DNA from 3 places in the Bradyrhizobium sp. B025 genome. Region 3 is predicted to be linked to each of the others. Evidence: riboswitches for the same ligand, from Rfam matches in the RefSeq annotation. Region 3 holds a riboswitch; each other region holds the start of a gene.

The links. A riboswitch is a leader RNA that binds a small molecule or an ion and turns the genes downstream of it on or off. The one in region 3 is predicted to bind cobalamin.
Region 1: linked by a shared signal. The riboswitch ahead of ACE10W_RS13280 (TonB-dependent siderophore receptor) and the one ahead of metE (5-methyltetrahydropteroyltriglutamate--homocysteine S-methyltransferase) in region 3 are both predicted to bind cobalamin.
Region 2: linked by a shared signal. The riboswitch ahead of ACE10W_RS21085 (TonB-dependent receptor) and the one ahead of metE (5-methyltetrahydropteroyltriglutamate--homocysteine S-methyltransferase) in region 3 are both predicted to bind cobalamin.

The regions. Positions count from the first base shown of each region.
Region 1 is NZ_CP170150.1:2,898,408-2,902,879, reverse strand. Features, by position in the region: gene ACE10W_RS13285 (PepSY domain-containing protein) at 1-290, opposite strand, end outside; gene ACE10W_RS13280 (TonB-dependent siderophore receptor) at 303-2,651, opposite strand; cobalamin riboswitch at 2,764-2,966, opposite strand; gene ACE10W_RS13275 (histidine phosphatase family protein) at 3,039-3,611, shown strand; gene cobT (nicotinate-nucleotide--dimethylbenzimidazole phosphoribosyltransferase) at 3,618-4,472, opposite strand, start outside.
Region 2 is NZ_CP170150.1:4,557,972-4,562,443, reverse strand. Features, by position in the region: gene ACE10W_RS21110 (adenylate/guanylate cyclase domain-containing protein) at 1-630, shown strand, start outside; gene ACE10W_RS21105 (hypothetical protein) at 736-912, shown strand; gene ACE10W_RS21100 (hypothetical protein) at 1,068-1,280, shown strand; gene ACE10W_RS21095 (hypothetical protein) at 1,421-1,678, shown strand; gene ACE10W_RS21090 (hypothetical protein) at 1,766-1,987, shown strand; cobalamin riboswitch at 2,053-2,267, shown strand; gene ACE10W_RS21085 (TonB-dependent receptor) at 2,381-4,472, shown strand, end outside.
Region 3 is NZ_CP170150.1:1,503,445-1,507,916, forward strand. Features, by position in the region: gene ACE10W_RS06945 (hypothetical protein) at 185-475, opposite strand; cobalamin riboswitch at 827-1,029, shown strand; gene metE (5-methyltetrahydropteroyltriglutamate--homocysteine S-methyltransferase) at 1,130-3,475, shown strand.

The DNA of each region.
Region 1 (4,472 bases), 1.4 Mb from region 3:
CGAACCGCGCGAAGGTGCGAGGACCCCGACACGACATAGACCGGCCCATCGCTCCGCTGAATCAGGCGCAGGCGCGTAGCATCGGCGATGCCGCTCACGGCCACGGCATCGGCAACACCGATCCTCACCTCCGTACGATCCACCGGCGCGAGACCGGCAATCCGCTCCGCTTCCGTCAGCGATGGAAACGGAACGAAGTGCATCACGATTCCCGTCGCGAACCACATCGCGAACAGCAGGCAGAACGCGATCCCGAGCCAGCGATGCAGCAGGACGATCGCGCCCATCATGTGGTCAGCGCCCTACCATTTGAATGCGGCCGAGAGTTCATAGGTTCGCGGCGCGCCCAGCAGGATCTGGTCGGGATAGAACGGATCGCCCCAGATCGCGTAGCGCTTGTCCGCGATGTTGCGCACCCGGAAGGTCAGGCGGGCCTGGTCGACCGCATTGAAGACCGCCTTGGGGATGTCGACGAAGGCGTAGACGTCGGCGACGGTATACGCCTTCATCGTCACCGTGTTGGCATCGGTATTGTAGCGGTCGCCGACATGACGGCCGGTGATGCCGACTTCAACCGGCCACGGCGTGAAGATGCGGTACGAGGCGCCAGCATTGGCAACGATGCGCGGCACGTTCGGCGGCGTGTTGCCCGAGAACGATCCGCCGACGAAATTGTAGTCGGCATAGCGCGCATCGACATAAGCGATGTTGCCCCACAGCCGAAGGGGCTCGATCGGCCGCACCGAGGCGGCGAGCTCGACGCCCTTCGACTCCTGCCGTCCCGCAATATTGAGCGCCTGCCCGCCGGCCGCCGCATAGACGTTCTTGCGCAGGATGTCGTAGGCCGAGAACGACCACTCCGCCCGGTTGTCCCAGAACAGGTGCTTGACGCCGGTCTCGTAGGTCCGCGCGGTCGTGAGGTCCAGCGGCTGGGTCGGCAGCAGCAGGAAGATGTTGTTGGCGGAGATATCAGCGCCGGTCGCGTACTGGCTGAAGAAGGTGAGGCCCGGAACGGCCTCCCAGGTGTAGCCGATGCGTCCCGTCACCGGCGCCCAGTCCTTGGTGAACGGAAAGCCCGCGTTCACCAGACCGTTCTCGTCGGTCGAGTTGCGGTCGAGCCCGATATGCTCGACGCGCAGCCCGCCGATCAGCGCGAAGGTCCGCGTCAGCTTCAGCCGGTCCTCGAACGACAGCGCCTCGTTGTCGATGCGCGCGGTCTGCTGCTTGGTCGCGAGCAGTCCGTAATAGCCACGATCGAAATCGACCAGCGGAACATAGTCGTTCGGGAATTTCGCCGCGCCTGGCCTGACGAAGTCGAGATAGCTCGACGACAGCGTCGTGACCAGCCGGTTGTCGAAGCCTGCGATGTTCGTGTCCCAGATCAGGTCGGTGATATTGCCGACAAGGCGCTGGCTGTGCGCGACATAGAAGCGCTCGCGATACACTTGGTTTTTCGTGGAATCGAACGCCTCGATCTCGTTGTTGAACCACGACCGCTCCGCGCCGTAACCATAGGCCTGACTCTTCAGCGTCAGGTCCGGCGCCAGTTTCAGCTCGAAGCCGCCGCGCAACCAGACCTCTTGCGCTACGTTTCGGTTGTCGAGAACGTTGTAGTTGGTGTTGAAGGTGCGGTCGTCGATCGTGACGGCCCCGAGGTCGGTCCTGTTGAAGTAGGTGCCGGAAACAATCCCCGTCGTCGCATGCGAGCCGCTGAAAGCGATCGGCACCAGCGGCGCGCCCCAATAGGCCTTCCCGCGATCCTCGCGGTACTCGATCGCACCCCAGACCTTGAGGCTGTCGGAGATGCGGTAGTTGAGCTGGCCGGACACGTCGAGCGTCTTGGTGTTGGTGTCGTCGACAAAGCCGTTGAGCGAGGAGCGGCTGATGTCGAAGCGGTAGTCGAGGCCCTGAACGTTGGTGCTGCCGCCCGAGCCGTAATGCGCGCGGAACGAGTTCAGGGAGTCGTACGAGAAGTCTGCCTCGTTGCGGATCGCTCCGGTGTGCGGCTGCTTGGTGACGAGGTTGATCGAGCCGCCGGCGGCGCCCTCGCCCGAGATCAGCGAGGCCGGGCCCTTCAGGAATTCGACGGCCTCCAGATTGGCGGTGTCCATGATCCGCGAGGTCATGTTCTGCGGGCCGATCTTGATGCCGTTGTAGAGCGTGTTGATCTGGCTGTTGGTGAAGCCGCGCATCGAGAAGCCCGCCGGCTCCCCCGGCGCGTCGCCGGAGGTGACGCCGACTGCGCCCTGCGCCACCTCGGACACGGTGCGATAGCCCTGCTCGCGCATGGTCTCGGCCGAGATCACCTCGACGGTCGCGGGCGTCTCGCGCACGGTGAGGCCGAGACGCGAGGCGCTCTCGGCCACCGCATTGCTGTTGAGCGGCGTTGGCGCCGCTTCGCCTGGCACGGCGGGCTTGGGCGCCGCCGATGCGGCCGCTGGCCTCCGCGGCGTCGCGCGGCGCGCGCTCTGCGCGTCCCGGCCAGCCGGCTTGGCCTGCTTGCGGGACTGGGCGGGCGACACCTCGACAGGCGGCAGCGGTTCGCGGACCTGCTGCGCCAGCGCGGCGGGCAGATCGGCGACTGTAAACGACGTGAGAGCAGCAGAGGCGAGCAGGAAACGGCGCGACCGTACAATACGGATAGAAGACACAGCGGGACCTCGGTATGACGTCAGTGGCACGTCACAGCGAACGAGGTCTCACCTTTGGCCTTTCAGCCGTCCGATGAAGCCGAATGTCTGTACTCCCCGACCGACATCTTCGCGTGTGACCACGGCTGACGGCAGGTCTCCTGGCTCGCGGGTCGTCACCACTTCGTCGCCTTCCCGGGACCGAGGACCCAGTGGCTTCTGACGAAGGATTATCCGCTTACAGTTGCGGGGGCAGCCGCGGCATTGGGGAAACATCCCCGCACCGCATTCCCTTTTCATCCCCTCTCGGGGGAAACCGTCGCGAGCATCTAGGATTACGATCGAGACAGAGTCAATGTGGCAGTTGCGGCGTTATTGCCACAGCGACCAACTTCCTTGGAGATAGGCATGGAAGGCGAGACCTTCCTCTGGCTGATACGCCATGCACCCGTCGACGGCGTCGCGGGGACGATTCACGCGCAGGACGCGCCTGCCGATCTCGGCGATCGCGCGCAACTGGAAGCGTTGCGCCAGCGCCTGCCGTGGGACTCTGCGAGCTATGCCAGCCCGTCGCGGCGCACGGTCGAGACGGCGCGCGCATTGGGGCTCGAACCGGAGCTGATGGGCAACTTCAGCGAACAGGATTTCGGCGACTGGACCGGCCGGCGGCATGACGAACTCGCCGCAATGGGCGGCGAAGTCTACGCGCAATTCTGGAGCGACCCTGCGCACCTGAGACCACCGGGCGGCGAAAGCTTCGAAGATCAGGTCGCGCGCGTCCGCCTGGGCCTGTCACGGATCGGCGCCGGGCCAGCAACGCTCGTCGTGCATTCCGGCACGATCCGCGCCGCACTGTGCATCGCGCTGGATCTTGCGCCGCAAGCTGCCCTGCGCTTCGTGATCGATCCGCTGTCGCTCACCAGGATCGACCGGCTCGCGACCGGCTGGCGCGTCGTGTCGGTCAATCAGCGCGTGGTGTGAGCCGGATCAGGCCGGGCGATCCGGCACATTGGCCTGCGCGAAGGTCGCCATGCCGTTGTGAAGCGCACAGGCCGATCGCACCAGCGGCAGCGCGATGGCGGCGCCCGATCCCTCGCCGAGCCTGAGATCGAGGCTGATCAGCGGCTGCACGTTCAGGGCGCGCAGCACCAGACGATGCCCCTGCTCCGCCGACTGGTGCGACGGCAAGAGGAACGGCTGGCACGACGGATTGAGGCGCACGGCCGCCAGCGCCGCGACCGACACGATGAAGCCGTCGATCAATACGGGAATGCGGCGTTGCGCGGCCGCGATGATCGCACCGCAAATGGCCGAGATCTCGAGGCCGCCGACGGCGCACAGGATTTTTTCGGGCGACGCAGCCGCAACGCCATGGCGCGCAACCGCGGCATCGATCACGCGCGCCTTGTGCGCACGGCCGGCGGCATCGACGCCGGTGCCGCTGCCCGCGATTTCCTCGGCGCTCACGCCGAGCAGACTCGCCGCGATCGCCGCCGAGGTCGTGGTGTTGCCGATGCCCATCTCGCCGAAGATCAGAAGATCGGGCTGGCTGGCTGCCGCGCGCGCAACCGCACGCTCGCCGGCCTCGAAGGCGAAGGCCAGCTCTGCGAGCGTGAGCGCAGCCTCGACGCTGAAATCGCGCGTGCCGCTGCGCGGCTTGTCGGTGACGATGCCTATCATCTCGTCTTGCGCCAGCGTGCCGGCGTCAACGACTTCCAGGTGCGAACCCAACTCACGCGCCAGCACCGAGATCGCGGCGCCGCCCGAGGCGAAGTTCGCCATCATCGCGATGGTCACGGCTTGCGGATAGGCCGACACGCCTTGCGCAACGATGCCGTGGTC
Region 2 (4,472 bases), 3.1 Mb from region 3:
TATTGGGGCCCGCCCTTCATCGAGGAGGATGAGCCGGCACTTCTTGCCGGCTGTGCCGCCATCGACATGACCGACCAGGTGCCCGCGCTGCAGAAGCAATTGCCCGATCTGCTCGGCATCCGCGCCATGCCCGTGCCCTGCGACCTGCGCATCGGCATCGCCACCGGCGAGGTCCTCACCGGCAGCATCGGCTCCGAGCTGATGATGAGCTTCACCGTGATGGGCGATGCCGTGAACCTCGCTTCGCGGCTCGAGGCCGTCAACAAGGTCTACGGCACCCGCATCCTGATCTCGCAGACGACGGCGGATGCGGTCGGTGAGCGCCTCGAATTGCGCGAGATCGATCGTCTCGCGGTCGCCGGCCAGAGCGCGCCGCAGGCGATCTTCGAGGTGATGGCGAGGGCCGGCGTGCTCACCGCCGCGCAGGACGGCTTGCGCACGCACTATGCCGAAGGTCTTGCCGCCTATCGCGCCCGCCGCTTCGACGAGGCCCGCGCCGCCTTCAACGCGGCGCTCGAAGCCGTCCCCGGCGACGGTCCCTCGCGCGCGCTGCTCGCCCGCATCGCGCAGTTCGAGGTCAATCCGCCGGACGAGAGGTGGGACGGTGCCTGGCGGCTGGAGCAGAAGTAAGCCGCCGCGCGGGAAAAATTGTTTCTACTCGATAACGATGTTCGCCGTGACCTATTTCCCAGGCTTAGGTTGATCGTCCTTGAGGCGTTTGATGGGGACACGCCGATGACAGAACTTGAGGACAGGCTGGAACGGTTCGAGACACTCACGGCCGAATGCGAGCTGATCGCCAAGCTCGCCACCGACAGCACCAAGCGCGAATTCTATCTCAAGCTCGCCGAGCACTATTATCAGCTTGCGCGCGAGACGCGGGCTGCGGTCGCGACCAGCGCTGCGGCCTGAAGGCGGCTGCAATCCGTTCTTAACATTTGGCACGCATCCTTTGACGGGAGCGAGCGTCGCGATTCGCGATGGCTCGCAGTGGGAATGCCGGGACTCGCTGCAATGCAGCGTGTCTCGCTGATGTTGCTTTGCCGGTGCTTTTTCGGGGCAATCCCATGCGTCTGCTTGCGGTCCTCATCCTCGCGCTCATGGCGGCGGCCTGCAACCAGGAGCAGGACATCACCGGCTCGACCGCAGCCTGCCCGGTGCGGAACTACAGCTCCTACAACCCCCGCGACATGAACCAGTGTGTGGCCGCCTGCAAGGCATGCGACCATGGCAACACGGTCACCTGCACCACGTCCTGCACGCTCAAGGGCGCGCACTGAGCGGCCAGCGGTTTGCAGAAGCTTGAGGGCCGGGATCGCCGGCCCTCTTGGGCATTGAGGGATTGACGGTGTCGGGGCACCGGAACGATTCACCTGACATAATCATTGGTAGGAGCAGGCAGGACGCGGAGTCGGATGGAATGGGTATGCTCGATCCCGGCCGGTTTCTGGTGTCGTGCTCGCAGTGCGACGCGTGGCCGATGGCGGCCAACGTCAAACGCTCGAGCTGGTCCACGTCCCCGAGCGAGGTCCGCTTCGTGTGTCCGCGCTGTCGCCGCGAGGAGACCGCGATCATCTCCGCCTCGGGCGAATTGACGCCGATCCGGCGCATCGACATCCCGCCGCGCGACGTCACGGTGGCCTGGGCTCAGGCACAGCGCCAGAGAGGGCGGGCGTAGGCGGCCGCTCTATTGCGCGATCCCGTTTCGGAACCCGGGCGATCGTCGGACGTTTCCGCCCCAACATCACGTATCGAGGCCGGGCGAATGTTCAGCGCGCATTTCGACACCCGTACACGGATCAACATGAAGCTGGCGCTGGATCGGATTTGCCGCAATCGGCCCAGGGGCGAGGATCATGGGTTCCGCAGGTCGGTCGCCGAGAACATCGTCCGCTGCGCGCTCGCGGGCCGAACCGGCATCGGCCAGCTTGTCGATGCCGGTGAGCGGGCGGTGGTCACGACGCGCGCGGTGCGGAAGCCTGACTGATTGTGTTTGCCTCGCGTTTGCAGCCCATCGTTCAACCGGTCGATTGACTCTCCGTACGGCCGCCTCGTAGATTGATCGGTGACGGTTCTCCGCACGGAGATCAAAAGGGAACGTGGTGCGAGATTGTCCCAACGCCGGGATTGTCCCAACGCCACGGCTGCCCCCGCAACTGTAAGCGGTGAATCTTTCGTCATTTGCCACTGGGAATCTCGGTCCTGGGAAGGCGACGTAAGGTAACGACCCGCGAGCCAGGAGACCTGCCGTCAGCCGTGGTCACACGCGAAGATGTCGGTCGGGGAGTACAGGCATTAGCTTCACCGGAGCAATCGATTGCTCCGCCGTAAAGCCTCGTTCGCTGTGACGTGCCACTGACGTCATGCCGAGGTTACAACTGTGTCCCGTATTGTCTCTGCCGCCAGGCGCCTTCGCGCCGGTATCGTTGCTGCCGTTTTCCTCCATGCGATCGATCTCCCCGCAGCTTTCGCGCAGCAGGCCGCCGCCGAGCAGCTGCCGCCGGTCGAAGTGACCAGGTCCGACGATCAGAACCGCACACGCGCCAGGGCGATCGGCGACGGCGACACGACGAGGCGGCGAGCCCCGAGTGGCGCGCCGGCAGGCAATGGCGCCGGCTCGTCCGGCTCCGGCGGCGAGGCGGTCGCCAGCAACGGAGGCATCGTCGGAGCCGCCACGACCGTCATCACGGCCGCGGATATCGCACATGCGCCCTCGCAGACGCTTGCCGAGATCATCGCGACGCAAGTCCCGGGTGCCCAGATCACGACGCTCTATGGCGGCCAGATCGGCGCGAAGACGAGCGTCGACCTGCGCGGCTTCGGCGCGTTTGCCACTGCCAATTCGCTGGTGCTGATCAACGGGCGGCGGCTGAACGACATCGACATCGCGCAGGTGGACCTCTCCACTGTCCCGCTCAATTCCATTGAGCGTATCGAGATCACGCGCGGCAATGCCGGCGCGGTGCTCTATGGGGACAATGCGGTCGGCGGCGTGATCAACATCGTCACTAGGAACGGCGTCGGCGGGCCGCCCGTTGCCGCGCGCATCGAGGCCGGCTTCGGCTCGTTCGACACCAGGCTTGGCAATGTCTCGACGTCGCTCAATTCCGGTCCGTGGTCGACCTCGTTCTACGGCAATGCCGTCAAGACAGACGGCTACCGCGACAACAATCGCCTTGTCCAGGAGAATGGCGTCGGCAACCTGAACTACACGACATCAGACCTGACTGCTTTCGTCACCGTTACCGGCGACAATCAGGAGCTGCGATTGCCGGGCGGCCGCACCGTCGATCCGTCCATCGGCGTCGACGAGCTCGCGACCAACCGACGGGGCACCAGCACACCCTTCAACTACGCCAACCAGCAGGGCTTTGGCGCGATGGCCGGCTTCACGAAGACCCTGGCCAACGGCATCGATCTCATCGTGGACGGCGGTGTGCGCGACAAGAAGCAGCAGGGCGCGTTCTTCTCCGGCCCGGCGCCGATTCCCGCGTTGTTCACGTCCACCTATGTCGATGCCGATCTGACGACATGGTCGATCACGCCGCGGCTCAGCGTGAAGGGCTCGCTGCTCGGGATGCCGTCGCAACTGCTGACCGGCCTCGATTATTACGATGCGAGCTTTCAGCAGAACCGTGGCGCCGGCCAGGGGCTCGCGCCCTGGCACAATTACGATCTCAGGCAGCAGACGGTTGCGGGCTATTTTCAGCACACATTGGGTGTAGCGCCGGCGACGGACCTCTCCTACGGCGCGCGGGTGCAGAACGTCAGTCTCTCGGCGCGCGATCATTTTGACGCCGCAGCTCCGTTCAACACCGACATCGGCGCGCTCCCGCTCAGGAGCGACGAGACCCAGTACGCTCTGCATCTCGGTGCCGAGCATCGCCTCAATGACATGGTCTCGCTGTTCGGCCGCGCTGCGCGCGCATTCCGCACGCCGGATGTCGATGAGCGTGTGTCGTCGGGGCCGTCCTTCGATCCCTTTACCTTCGCGCCGATCCCGCAAACCTTCCAGCTCAAGACCCAGACCTCGCAGGATGTCGAGGGCGGGCTGCGCATCAAGGGAGGCGGGCTGCAATTGCAGAGCAGTCTCTATCTGATGGACCTCGCCAATGAGATCCATTTCAATCCGGTCCTGTTCTACAACACCAATCTCGATCCGACCCGCCGTTACGGCTCGGAGACCAGTCTGTCCTATCGCGTCAACGACTCTCTGCTCCTGCGCTCCGGCATGGCCTATACAAGGGCCGTGTTTCGCGAGGGCGTCTGGGCCGGCAACGACGTGCCGCTGGTGTCGCGCTACACCGCGAGTGCAGGCGTCACTTGGAACATCTGGCAGAACTATGTGGTGCTCGACGCCACCGCGCGCTTCTGGAGCGAGCGGCGCATGGACAATGACCAGGCGGGAACACAGCGGCCGATCCCAGCCAATGGCACGATCGACCTCAAGCTCAGCGGTCAGTACGAGCGCT
Region 3 (4,472 bases):
GGGATGCACCCGCTAGCTGTCCCGCGCGAGCAGGCGCTCCCCTCTATGTCATGCGCAGCTAACTTCCCCGGCAGCGACTGCGTCAATTGGCTGAGCTGGACCTGCCCAGAGGAGGAGACTGGGCATTCCGAGGGTCTGCATTCTTCGTGCCAGGCAATAGGCGGAAAATTTCACGGAGTTTGTGTCACTCTTGTCGACTTTCCGACCTTTGCATGTTTTCGATGTTTCTGTTTGGCGTATCCGCCGCAGCTTGTGCATCCATGTCCCGCACCGGATATTTAGCAGAAGAGTTGAACGCCTCGATGCCGGATGCCTGTGGACGGAAGTGGGTTTGCCGCCATTGAGCTGTGTGGTTCGCTATCGTGCCGCCCGCGTTCGAGCTGCGTGATTGCCAAGCACCAAGCCGGCTTGATCCCAGCTCTGAAGTCTGGGTGGCACGCAAATCAACCCCTCGCCAGTTGCTAAATTTCGCCACGTGCCTTGGCCTATTCGCCGCAGATCCTTTAGTTGAGCGAAGAGCTGGCTAGCTGAGGTGCTGGGCGAACCTCTGGAAATCGCAAAGCCGCATTGAAAGCGCTCTGATATAACGTCGGTACTCCCGCCGGCAGGCTGCTTCTGTCCCTTTCATCAATTTAGCGTGCGGCTCCGCCTCAAGGCAGCTCCGATGCTTATCCGGCATCTGAGAAGGATATGTCTGATTATGGCATCTCTGATGAGAGAATGTTTCTAGATGGTGAAGTCACAGAGATGCACGGTCATTCGGCTAGCGGATGTCGCAGATTAGCTTGCACATAATCTGAGAGGTTGACGGAAGAGTTCTCCTGCCGATAATCCAAGTCGTCGAGGTTCTCCGGTTCCCATTGATCCGGAGCTAAGAGGGAAGCCGGTGCAAATGCCGGCTCTGCCCCCGCAACTGTGAGCGGCGAGCCGCTGTCCGACGATGTCGCTGAAGCCTGCACGGCTTCGGGAAGGCCGGACAGCAGCGATGACCAGCAAGCCAGGAGACCGGCCCCGACAATATATTGGTCCACGGGCGGGGTGTCTCGGTGGTGCGCCAAGCAGCCGTCGCACGCGCGACTTCTCCTGCCTGCGTCCGCCATGGCCTTTGTCCCCAACAGGGGTTAACGCTATGTCTCCTCTCTCTCTTCCAGTTGCTACGCTCGGAACGCCACGCATCGGCCCAAGGCGTGAGCTCAAGCTCGCTCTAGAAAGCTACTGGGCTGGAAAGATTAGTGAACAGCAGTTGCACGAAGACGCATTCGGCCTACGCGCAGCGAACTGGGCTCGTCAAAAATCGCTCGGCGTCACGATCATTCCGTCAAACGACTTCTCGCTGTATGATCAGGTGCTCGATACAAGCGTCATGGTTGGCGCAATCCCGGAGATCTACGCCGCGAACGGAGAATCCGTTTCGCTCCAAACGTACTTCGCCATGGCCCGCGGATCGCAATGCGGCGAGCAGGATGCGAGTTGCGCCCAGAGCCCGCGGGGATCTGGCGTGCCCGCGCAGGAAATGACCAAGTGGTTCGATACCAACTACCACTACATGGTTCCTGAGTTTTACCGGGGACAGGCGTTCAGACTGTGCTCTCGCAAACCCGTCGAAGAGTATGAGGAAGCGAGGGCTCTTGGCTTTCAGACCCGCCCTGTCCTGATCGGGCCGGTCACATTTTTAAAGCTCGGCAAGAGTACCGATAGTGCGTTCCAGCCCCTCTCTCTCCTCGATGATCTGATACCCGTCTATATCGACCTTCTGCATGAATTAGCCAAACGAGGGGCAAGTTGGGTCCAGTTTGACGAGCCCTGCCTGGTCCTTGATCTGGATGAGGCGGCGCGAAATTCGTTGCTGCACGCCTATAACCGGTTCGCAAAGGAGGGACCCGCTATCAAGATCATGCTTGCGAGCTATTTCGGCGCCCTAGGCGACAATCTGGATACTGCCTTGAGCCTGCCAATTTCCGGTCTGCACGTCGATTTGGTTCGAGCGCCAGAACTATTGGATCAGATCGTTGCTGACGGCCGAAGTGATCTCGTCATGTCGCTCGGTGTCATCGACGGCCGGAATGTGTGGCGGTCGAACTTGCCGTCGCTCCGTCAGCGGCTGAAGCCCTCGATTGCGAAGCTTGGCAGGCACCGTGTACAGCTCGCTCCATCCTGCTCGCTGCTTCACGTGCCGGTCGATGTTGAACTCGAGACCGGGCTCGCGTCCGACGTCAAGAGCTGGCTTGCTTTCTCGGTTCAGAAGATGCGTGAGCTTGCGATCCTGGCGCGGGTACTCGCAGGCGACCAGAATGTTGGGCTAGCTCTTGCCGAGTCGGAATGCGCTGCGACTGCCCGCCGGACCTCGCCGAAGATCCATAATGCCAACGTCGCTGTCCGAATGAGGGCGATCGATCAGACGATGCGCCAGCGCGCCACCCCGTTTGCCCGTCGTTCCGAGATCCAAAGGGAACGCTTTGGACTACCGGCTTTTCCCACCACGACGATAGGATCGTTTCCGCAGACCACAGCGGTGCGAAATGCTCGCGCGGCGCATGCGCGAGGTGCGATGAGCGAGGAGCAATACGACAGGTTCCTCAAAGAGGAGATAGCCCGCGCCGTACGTTGGCAGGAGGACATCGGTCTTGACGTCCTCGTTCATGGCGAATTCGAGCGTAATGACATGGTGCAGTACTTCAGCGAGCAACTCGCCGGCTTCGCATTTACAAGGAATGGATGGGTTCAGTCCTATGGTTCGCGCTGCGTTAGGCCCCCGATCCTGTTTGGCGATGTAGTGCGGCCGAAGCCGATCACCGTGGAATGGTGGCGCTACGCGCAATCACTAACTAGTAAGCCGATGAAGGCGATGTTGACCGGACCGGTGACGATCCTGAACTGGTCGTTTGTTCGCGATGATATTCCTAGAAGCGAGGTCTGCCGTCAGCTTGCGCTCGCGATGCGCGATGAAGTCCGCGATCTCGAGAATGCCGGTGCGGCGATGATACAGATCGACGAAGCTGCACTTCGCGAAGGATTGCCATTGCGCCGGTCGGACTGGAAGGCATATCTCGATTGGGCCGGAGATTGCTTCCGCATCTGCTCATCGGGCGTTACCGATCAAACGCAAATCCATACACATATGTGCTACTCAGAGTTTAACGACATCATCGGTGCGATCGCTGCAATGGATGCGGATGTCATTTCAATCGAGACGTCGCGATCGAAAATGGAGCTGCTGGATGCGTTCAGGAGGTACGAATATCCAAATCAAATCGGACCGGGCGTGTACGACATTCACTCTCCGCGCGTTCCCGAGACGGACGAAATGAAGGAGCTGATCGTGCTAGCTCGGACGCGCTTGCAGGATTCTCAGCTCTGGGTCAATCCGGACTGCGGCCTAAAAACGCGCAAATGGGAGGAGGTTCGGCCTGCGCTCGCCAACATGGTCGCTGCCGCGCGCGAACTGCGCGCTGCATCCGATCCGCAAATCCGTTGATCCCGAGCTCCGGTCTGTTCTCGACAAAGCTAATTGGGTTATGGTGATTTACGCTTTCCACATTATCGAGGCTATCCTTGCCGCTGACAAAATGCCCGGTCCACTTCGTGGACCGGGGAAGGTACGGTCTCGGAGAAAAGATGGTGACGCGTTACGCTAGTTTCGTCGGCCGCGGGAGAATTGCCGGCTGCTCGATCAAGGCGACGACATTCGCCGAAAATCTGCGACCCATTCAAGCAGAAGTGCCGCAGCTCAATCATGCCATGGTACGCGGCCGTCTAGGCTGTGATTTGTCGCTCATGGGCACGTTGGCAACGGCCGCGACAGCAATGAGAAAACTAATGCTTGACGGACACCGCAAGGCACCGGCGCGGATTCGGTCCGCTCGGAGATGCCGTCAGGCTCCCTCAATCAATCCACGCTAGATAGTTTCCGAAGAGAGGACGTCAAAGGCACTCCGTACCCCAACTCACGCCAATCCATTTGGAATAACGGCTATCCGGGCCAGATACGCCAATGCGTCGGCCGCACAGCGATTTGCTCTCCGGTATTCGCGTTGATCCATCCGCCGAAGATCCGGCGGCAAGGAAAGACCACCCGGTGAATTGAATTACCCTCGATCACGGCAATCTCCAGATCCTGATCGAAGGGCGGCGCCTTTCCAAGCTGCTCCCATGTCAGATCATTAGATGCTGGGCGGTGTTCATAGCTGCGGGGTGACAAATTCAGATAACCTTGTTAACACCGCGCACATCGCTTGGGTTCTGCGCGGACGGGCCCAAGCCGATAACGTTCGGATGGCCCGCGTTCTCGATCGCGTCAGCCGCGGCGGAGGGCTATCGGCCATGCGCTGTTGTGACGAAACATGATCCGCTCGCGAACTGAAATATTTAGATCTGCGCCACGAAACGACATCTGAGCTTTGGTCGAATTGATTTGGATCAGCTCAAGGCCTCGGCCGTTGATATTTGTAGCTGTGCTGCACAAGTTAGACTGG